2 regions of the Klebsiella sp. R445 genome follow, and region 2 is predicted to be linked to the other one. Evidence: predicted binding sites of a transcription regulator. Region 2 holds the regulator's gene; the other holds the start of a gene.
The links. The regulator PhoB, encoded in region 2, activates phosphate uptake and scavenging genes when phosphate is short. The targets are predictions, from matches to a motif close to CTGTCATAAAACTGNCNNAT.
Positions count from the first base shown of each region.

Region 1 (3,420 bases), 2.6 Mb from region 2:
TCCAACCCGATCCCATGGATCAACACCTGGCTGGTCTCCGACAACGTGCAGGTGGCGCCGCAGGAAGTCGAAGTCAGTTCCTATCTGGTCGGCCAGATCGACGCCGAAGTTGATGCCGATGACCTGAGCAACTTCCAGCTCTGATGAAACGCATTTTTTTGAAGATTTCTGACACTCACCTTGAGTGTCAGGATGAACACCCTTCCCTGCTGGCCGCGCTGGAATCGCATAACATCGACGTGGAATATCAGTGCCGTGCTGGCTATTGCGGCTCCTGCCGCACGCGACTGGTGTCCGGCCAGGTAGACTGGCTGACCGAACCGCTGGCGTTTATCCAGCCCGGCGAGATTTTGCCCTGCTGTTGCCGGGCGCAAGGTGACATCGAAATTGAGATGTAACCAGCGGAAGGAATAGAAGGACTAGAAGGAATAAAGGGAACGCCATGCGTTCCCTTTTTCTTTGTCCTTTATTAACTCTGTTTCAGCTGCTGGTGATGACGTTTTTCGCCGATCATCACCACGATCAGCAGCAGCACCGCCAGCACGCTACCGCCAATCATCACCATAAATCCACCGTCCCAGCCGAAGAAGTCCACTGTATAGCCAACGATAGCGCTGGCCGCCACCGAACCGCCCAGATAACCAAACAGCCCGGTAAAGCCGGCAGCGGTGCCCGCGGCTTTCTTCGGTGCCAGCTCCAGCGCATGCAGACCAATCAGCATGACCGGACCATAGATCAGGAAGCCGATCACAATCATGCAGGCCATATCAACCCCTGGATTGCCCGGCGGGTTCAGCCAGTAAACCACGGTGGCTATCGTCACCAGCGTCATAAAGAACACCCCGGTCGCCCCACGATTTCCTTTAAACACCTTGTCCGACATCCAGCCGCAAATCAGCGTCCCGGGGATCCCGGCATACTCATACAGGAAGTAGGCCCAGGACGATTTATCCAACGCGAAATGCTTCACCTCTTTCAGGTAGGTCGGCGACCAGTCAAGGATGCCGTAGCGCAGCAGATAAACGAACACGTTAGCCACGGCGATATACCACAGCAGCCTGTTCGGCATAATGTACTGGCGGAAGATCTGCCTGGCGGTCAACTCCTGTTCATGCTGTTCGCTGTAGTCGTCCGGGTAGTCGTTTTTATACTCTTCAATCGGCGGCAAGCCGCAGGATTGCGGGGTATCGCGCATCATCGCAAAGGCAAACACCGCCAGCAGTATCGCGCCAAATGCCGGCATATATAGCGCCGCATGCCAGTCGTTAAACCAGGCCATCCCCAGCAGGAACAGCAGCGGCGGGATCCCACCGCCGACGTTATGCGCACAGTTCCACACCGACACAATGCCGCCGCGCTCTTTCTGCGACCACCAGTGCACCATGGTTCGCCCGCAAGGCGGCCAGCCCATCCCCTGGAACCAGCCGCACAGGAACAGCAGCACAAACATCACCATAATGCTGGAGGTGGCCCACGGGACGAAGCCCATCACCAGCATCACCAGCGCCGCCAGAATCAGACCCGCCGGCAGGAAAATGCGCGGATTCGAGCGATCGGATACCGACCCCATGATGAATTTCGAAAATCCATAGGCAATCGAAATCCCCGAAAGCGCGAAACCGAGGTCGCCGCGCGAAAAGCCCTGTTCGACCAGATAGGGCATTGCCAGCGCAAAGTTCTTACGAACCAGATAGTAAGCCGCATAGCCAAAGAAGATACCGATGAAAATCTGCCAGCGCAGGCGGCGGTACATCGGGTCGATCTCCGCCGCCGGTAAGCGCGCTTTATGTGGCGCGGGTTTAAAAATAGTTAACATAACAGCCTCCGTGGCCATGGTTTCTCTGCTGATGAGTTCGATAAGAAAAATCTAATCTAATCACTCACTTCTGATGTGGCGGGATGGTAGGCAAAGCCCGACCCGGATACTGTGAAACATCGCACGCTTTGTTACAAAAATATGACAGAACATTCCATTTTGAGCATAAAATCACATATCCCGAGCAAATTATGCTCGAATATGCTCGAAATCAAACAAACCATAAGCTTTGTATGGCTAAATGGCGTTAAACGAAAGTAGAGGGATCGAAAGATGGCCGAAATCCGTGAGTGTGATGTCATCGTCATCGGCGGTGGCGCAACGGGCGCAGGGATCGCGAGAGACTGTGCACTCCGCGGGCTGCAGGTGACGCTGGTTGAACGTCACGATATTGCCACCGGCGCGACCGGGCGTAACCATGGGCTACTGCACAGCGGCGCCCGTTACGCGGTGACCGATAGTGAATCGGCAAGGGAGTGCATCAGCGAAAACCGGATCCTGCGCCGCATCGCCCGCCACTGCGTTGAACCCACCAACGGGCTGTTTATTACCCTTCCCGAGGACGACCTCGGGTGGCAGCAAACCTTTATCAACGCCTGCCAGCAGGCCGGCATTGACACCCGCCAGCTGTCGCCGGAAGACGCGCGCCGCATGGAGCCCACCGTCAACCCGGCACTGCTCGGCGCCGTGCAGGTGCCCGACGGCACTATCGACCCCTTTCGCCTGTGCGCCGCCAATATGCTGGATGCCCGAGAGCATGGCGCCACCATTCTGACCGGCTGCGAAATTACCGGGCTTATCCGCCAGGGCGCACGCGTCAGCGGCGTGACCTACTACGACACCCAACAGTGCGAAAGCCGCACGCTGCACGCCCGCGTGGTTGTCAATGCCGCCGGGATCTGGGGGCAGCGGATCGCCGAATATGCCGATCTGCGGGTAGCGATGTTCCCGGCCAAGGGATCGCTGCTGATCCTCGACCACCGTATTAACCGCCAGGTTATCAACCGCTGCCGCCAGCCCGCCGATGCCGATATTCTGGTGCCCGGGGATACCATTTCGCTGATTGGCACCACCTCGGTGCATATCGACGACCATGAGATTGATGACAACCGGGTCACCGCGGCCGAGGTCGACATTCTGCTGCGCGAAGGGGAAAAGCTGGCCCCGGTCCTCGGCCGTACCCGGGTGCTGCGCGCCTACTCAGGCGTGCGTCCCCTGGTGGCGAACGATAATGACCCCAGCGGGCGCAGCGTCAGCCGCGGCATTGTGCTGCTCGATCACGCTGCCCGCGACGGCATGGAGGGGTTTATCACCATCACCGGCGGCAAGCTGATGACCTATCGCCTGATGGCGGAATGGGCGACGGATGCGGTGTGCCGCAAGCTCGACCATCAGGTTGCCTGCACCACCGCCGAGACCCCGCTGCCCGGCTCCGCAGAAGCACCGGAGGTGACGGTGAAGAAAATCATCTCGCTCCCCGCACCGCTGCGCGGCTCCGCCCTCTATCGCCACGGCGACCGCACTCCGGCCTGGCTGGGCGATACCCGCCAGCACCGCAGCCTGATCTGCGAATGCGAAATGGTCACCGCCGGTGAAGTGCAGTA
Region 1 is NZ_CP180446.1:4,781,588-4,785,007, reverse strand. It holds gene nrdB (ribonucleotide-diphosphate reductase subunit beta) at 1-144, shown strand, start outside; gene yfaE (ferredoxin-like diferric-tyrosyl radical cofactor maintenance protein YfaE) at 144-398, shown strand; gene glpT (glycerol-3-phosphate transporter) at 470-1,816, opposite strand; gene glpA (anaerobic glycerol-3-phosphate dehydrogenase subunit A) at 2,090-3,420, shown strand, end outside.
Region 1: glpT (glycerol-3-phosphate transporter) is a predicted target of PhoB. The motif match lies at 1,945-1,964, and genes of this name have one in related genera.

Region 2 (3,420 bases):
TCATTACTGCCTGTGGATGTGGTGTTATTAACAAACGGAAATACCGTGCTTTTCCCTGGGGGATGATACAGCGGCGATTGCCGGCAAACTCAGCGAGATATGCTCCCGAAGCGGCGTGGGAAAGAATTGTTTTTTGAATTACCACGCAAAAACAGTCTGTCTGCGACTGTATGGGGGGCAATTTAAACGCTTATAACGTTTTAATGCAAGGAGGGATCGTGAAAGCAGATGATTATGCTAACTCTATATTCTCAACCAAAACTATTCACCATATTGAGAGAAAACCCATGGCTAATCATGCGAACAAAAAAGCAGCAGGCGTTCATTAATTACGCGGCGAAAAAGTGACTGCAAATGAAAATGACCAGCCGGAGCTGGTCATTGGCAAGTAATGCTGACAGACAGGCGGTCAGGCGCTTTTTTTGGCAATTAAACGTTCCGGGAGCAGGAAGCTAAACCGCGTCCCCTTGCCCAGGGTACTCTCAATTTCCAGTCGGCTGTCGTGATGATTAACCGCATGTTTGACGATAGCCAGCCCCAGGCCACTGCCGCCGGTCTGGCGCGAACGGGCTTTATCAACGCGATAAAACCGCTCGGTCAGGCGCGGAATATGCTCCGGCGCAATACCGGGGCCGTTATCCTCGACGCTAAACAGCGCGCCATGCGGTGCCCGCAGCCAACTGACGGAGATCTCCGTCCCGGCAGGGGTATGGTTAATGGCGTTATACACCAGGTTGGATATCGCGCTGCGCAGCTGCTCTTCATTGCCGAGCACCTGCAGGCTGTCATCCACCGTGAAATGCAGGGTGTGCTTCTGCTGGCTAAGGGTCTGCGCTTCGCGCTCCACCACCCGCAGCATCATCGGCACGTCAATTTTGTCATTCATCGCCAGGGTTGGTGCGGCTTCAATGCGCGACAGGGTTAACAGCTGTTTGACCAGTCCTTCCATGCGCTGAGTTTGCTCGCGCATGGTATGCAGCGCTTTCTCGCGCGTCATCCCTTCCAGCACCTGCTCCTGCATCATCTCCAGATAGCCCTGCAGCACCGTCAACGGCGTGCGCAGCTCATGGCTGACGTTAGCAAAAAAGTTGCGCCGCGCACCTTCGAGCTGGTGCATCTGCGTGACGTCGCGTGCCACCATCAGCCACTGTTTGTCGCTGTAGGGCATCACGCGGATCTCCAGATGGCGAGCCGTATTGAGCACCAGATTGAGAGGTTTGGAGAAGTCCCTGTTTTTGAGGTAGTTAGCAAATTCAGGGTAACGCAGAAGGTTGAGAATGTTTTGTCCGCTGTCGTCCGGCCAGCGCAGATTCAGGATCTGCTGCGCCAGACCATTACACCAGAAGATGGCGCCCTCCTCCGTCGTCAGCACCACCGCATCGGGCAATGACTCCGCCCCGCTACGAAAGCGTTTGATCAGACTGCCCAGCTCGCGTCGGCGCTTTTTATTACGCATCTGCATCTGGTGGAGGCCATACAGCAGCGGCTCCCAGCTGCCGCTACCCGGCGGCGGCGTCATGCTGCGGTCAACCCACAGCCACCATGACAGGCGCATAAGGTTCCAGAAATGCCATATCAGCAGGCCGGTCACCGCCGCCAGCAAAAACCACGGCAGATGACCAAAAATCGCCCCAAGGATCAGGGCCGGTATACAACATAAGAAAAGCTCAAGCGCCAGCCTTTTCCATGACAGCCGTTCCAGCACGGTTCACACTCCTGTCGATATTCAGAAACGAGCGGAGAAACGATACCCCGTGCCGCGAACCGTTTGTACCATCCGGTCATGGCCGCTAAGTTCCAGCGCTTTACGTAGACGACGAATGTGCACATCCACCGTTCGGTCTTCTACATACACGTTCGTACCCCAGACGTGATTCAGCAGCTGTTCGCGGCTGTACACGCGTTCCGGGTGGGTCATAAAGAAATGTAATAATTTAAATTCCGTTGGCCCCATGTCCAGCGGACTTTCACCGGTCATCACGCGATGCGAGGAAGGATCCAGGCTAAGGCCTTGCATTTCAATTACTTCTTCTACCGCCATCGGCGAAATTCGACGCATCACCGCTTTGATACGCGCCACCAGCTCTTTCGGTGAGAAAGGCTTGGTAATGTAATCGTCGGCCCCGGTTTCCAGGCCACGAACGCGGTCTTCTTCTTCGCCGCGTGCGGTCAGCATCACCACCGGAATATCCCGGGTCATCGCTTCGCGCTTCAGCTGTTTAATAAACTGCAGACCCGACCCGCCCGGTAGCATCCAGTCAAGGAGAATCAAATCAGGCCAGGGTTCATTGAGTTGATTCACCGCACTGTCATAATCTTCCGCCTCGACGGGCTGAAAGCCGTTTTGCTCCAGAACAAAGCAGACCATTTCGCGGATCGGTGCTTCATCTTCAACGACCAGAATTCTTCTCGCCATTATTTACCCTGTGTTTTTTAGCCATCAGTATAGAGTGCGGCGTCATTATGCGTCAGTTTTGTGACAGATTTATGAAAAAAATGACCGTCTGATGATCGGAGATTTCGAATGATGACAAGGAGTAACCGACAATCCGATTGCTGCTCGGGGAGGCAAGCTGAAGGATGAAGGGTATAATGCGCTCATGCTTTTTCGTCAGGAAAAAATCATTATGCGCATCATTCATACCTCTGACTGGCACCTGGGTCAGAATTTTTACAGTAAAAGCCGTGCCGTCGAACATTCGGCCTTTCTCGACTGGCTGCTGTCCAACGCCCAACAGCACGAGGTCGATGCCATCATTGTCGCCGGTGATATTTTTGATACCGGATCGCCCCCCAGCTACGCCCGCGAACTGTATAACCATTTTGTGGTGCAGCTTCAGCAGGCCGGCTGTCAGTTGGTAGTGCTGGCCGGCAACCATGACTCGGTCGCGACCCTGAATGAATCCCGCGACATCCTGGCCTTTTTGAAAACCACGGTGGTGGCCAATGCAGGCCATGCTCCCTTTATCCTGCCCCTGCGTGACGGCACCCCCGGGGCTGTTTTTTGCCCGGTGCCGTTCCTGCGCCCGCGCGAGCTGGTCACCAGCCAGGCGGGACACTCCAGCGGCGAGAAGCAACAACAGCTGTTAAGCGCTATCAGCGACTATTATCAACAGCAGTATCAGCAGGCCTGCGACCTGCGCGGCGACCGCCCGCTGCCGATTATTGCCAGCGGTCACCTGACCACCGTCGGCGCCAGTAAAAGTGATGCGGTACGCGATATCTATATCGGGACCCTGGAGGCGTTTCCTGCCAGCCATTTCCCGCCGGTTGATTATATTGCGCTCGGCCATATTCACCGGGCGCAGCTGGTCGGCGGCAACGAGCATATTCGCTACAGTGGCTCACCGATCTCCCTCAGCTTCGACGAAACGGGGAAAAGTAAAAGCGTCAATCTGGTGACCTTTACCGACGGCCATC
Region 2 is NZ_CP180446.1:2,040,475-2,043,894, forward strand. It holds gene phoR (two-component system sensor histidine kinase PhoR) at 410-1,705, opposite strand; gene phoB (phosphate response regulator transcription factor PhoB) at 1,727-2,416, opposite strand; gene sbcD (exonuclease SbcCD subunit D) at 2,628-3,420, shown strand, end outside.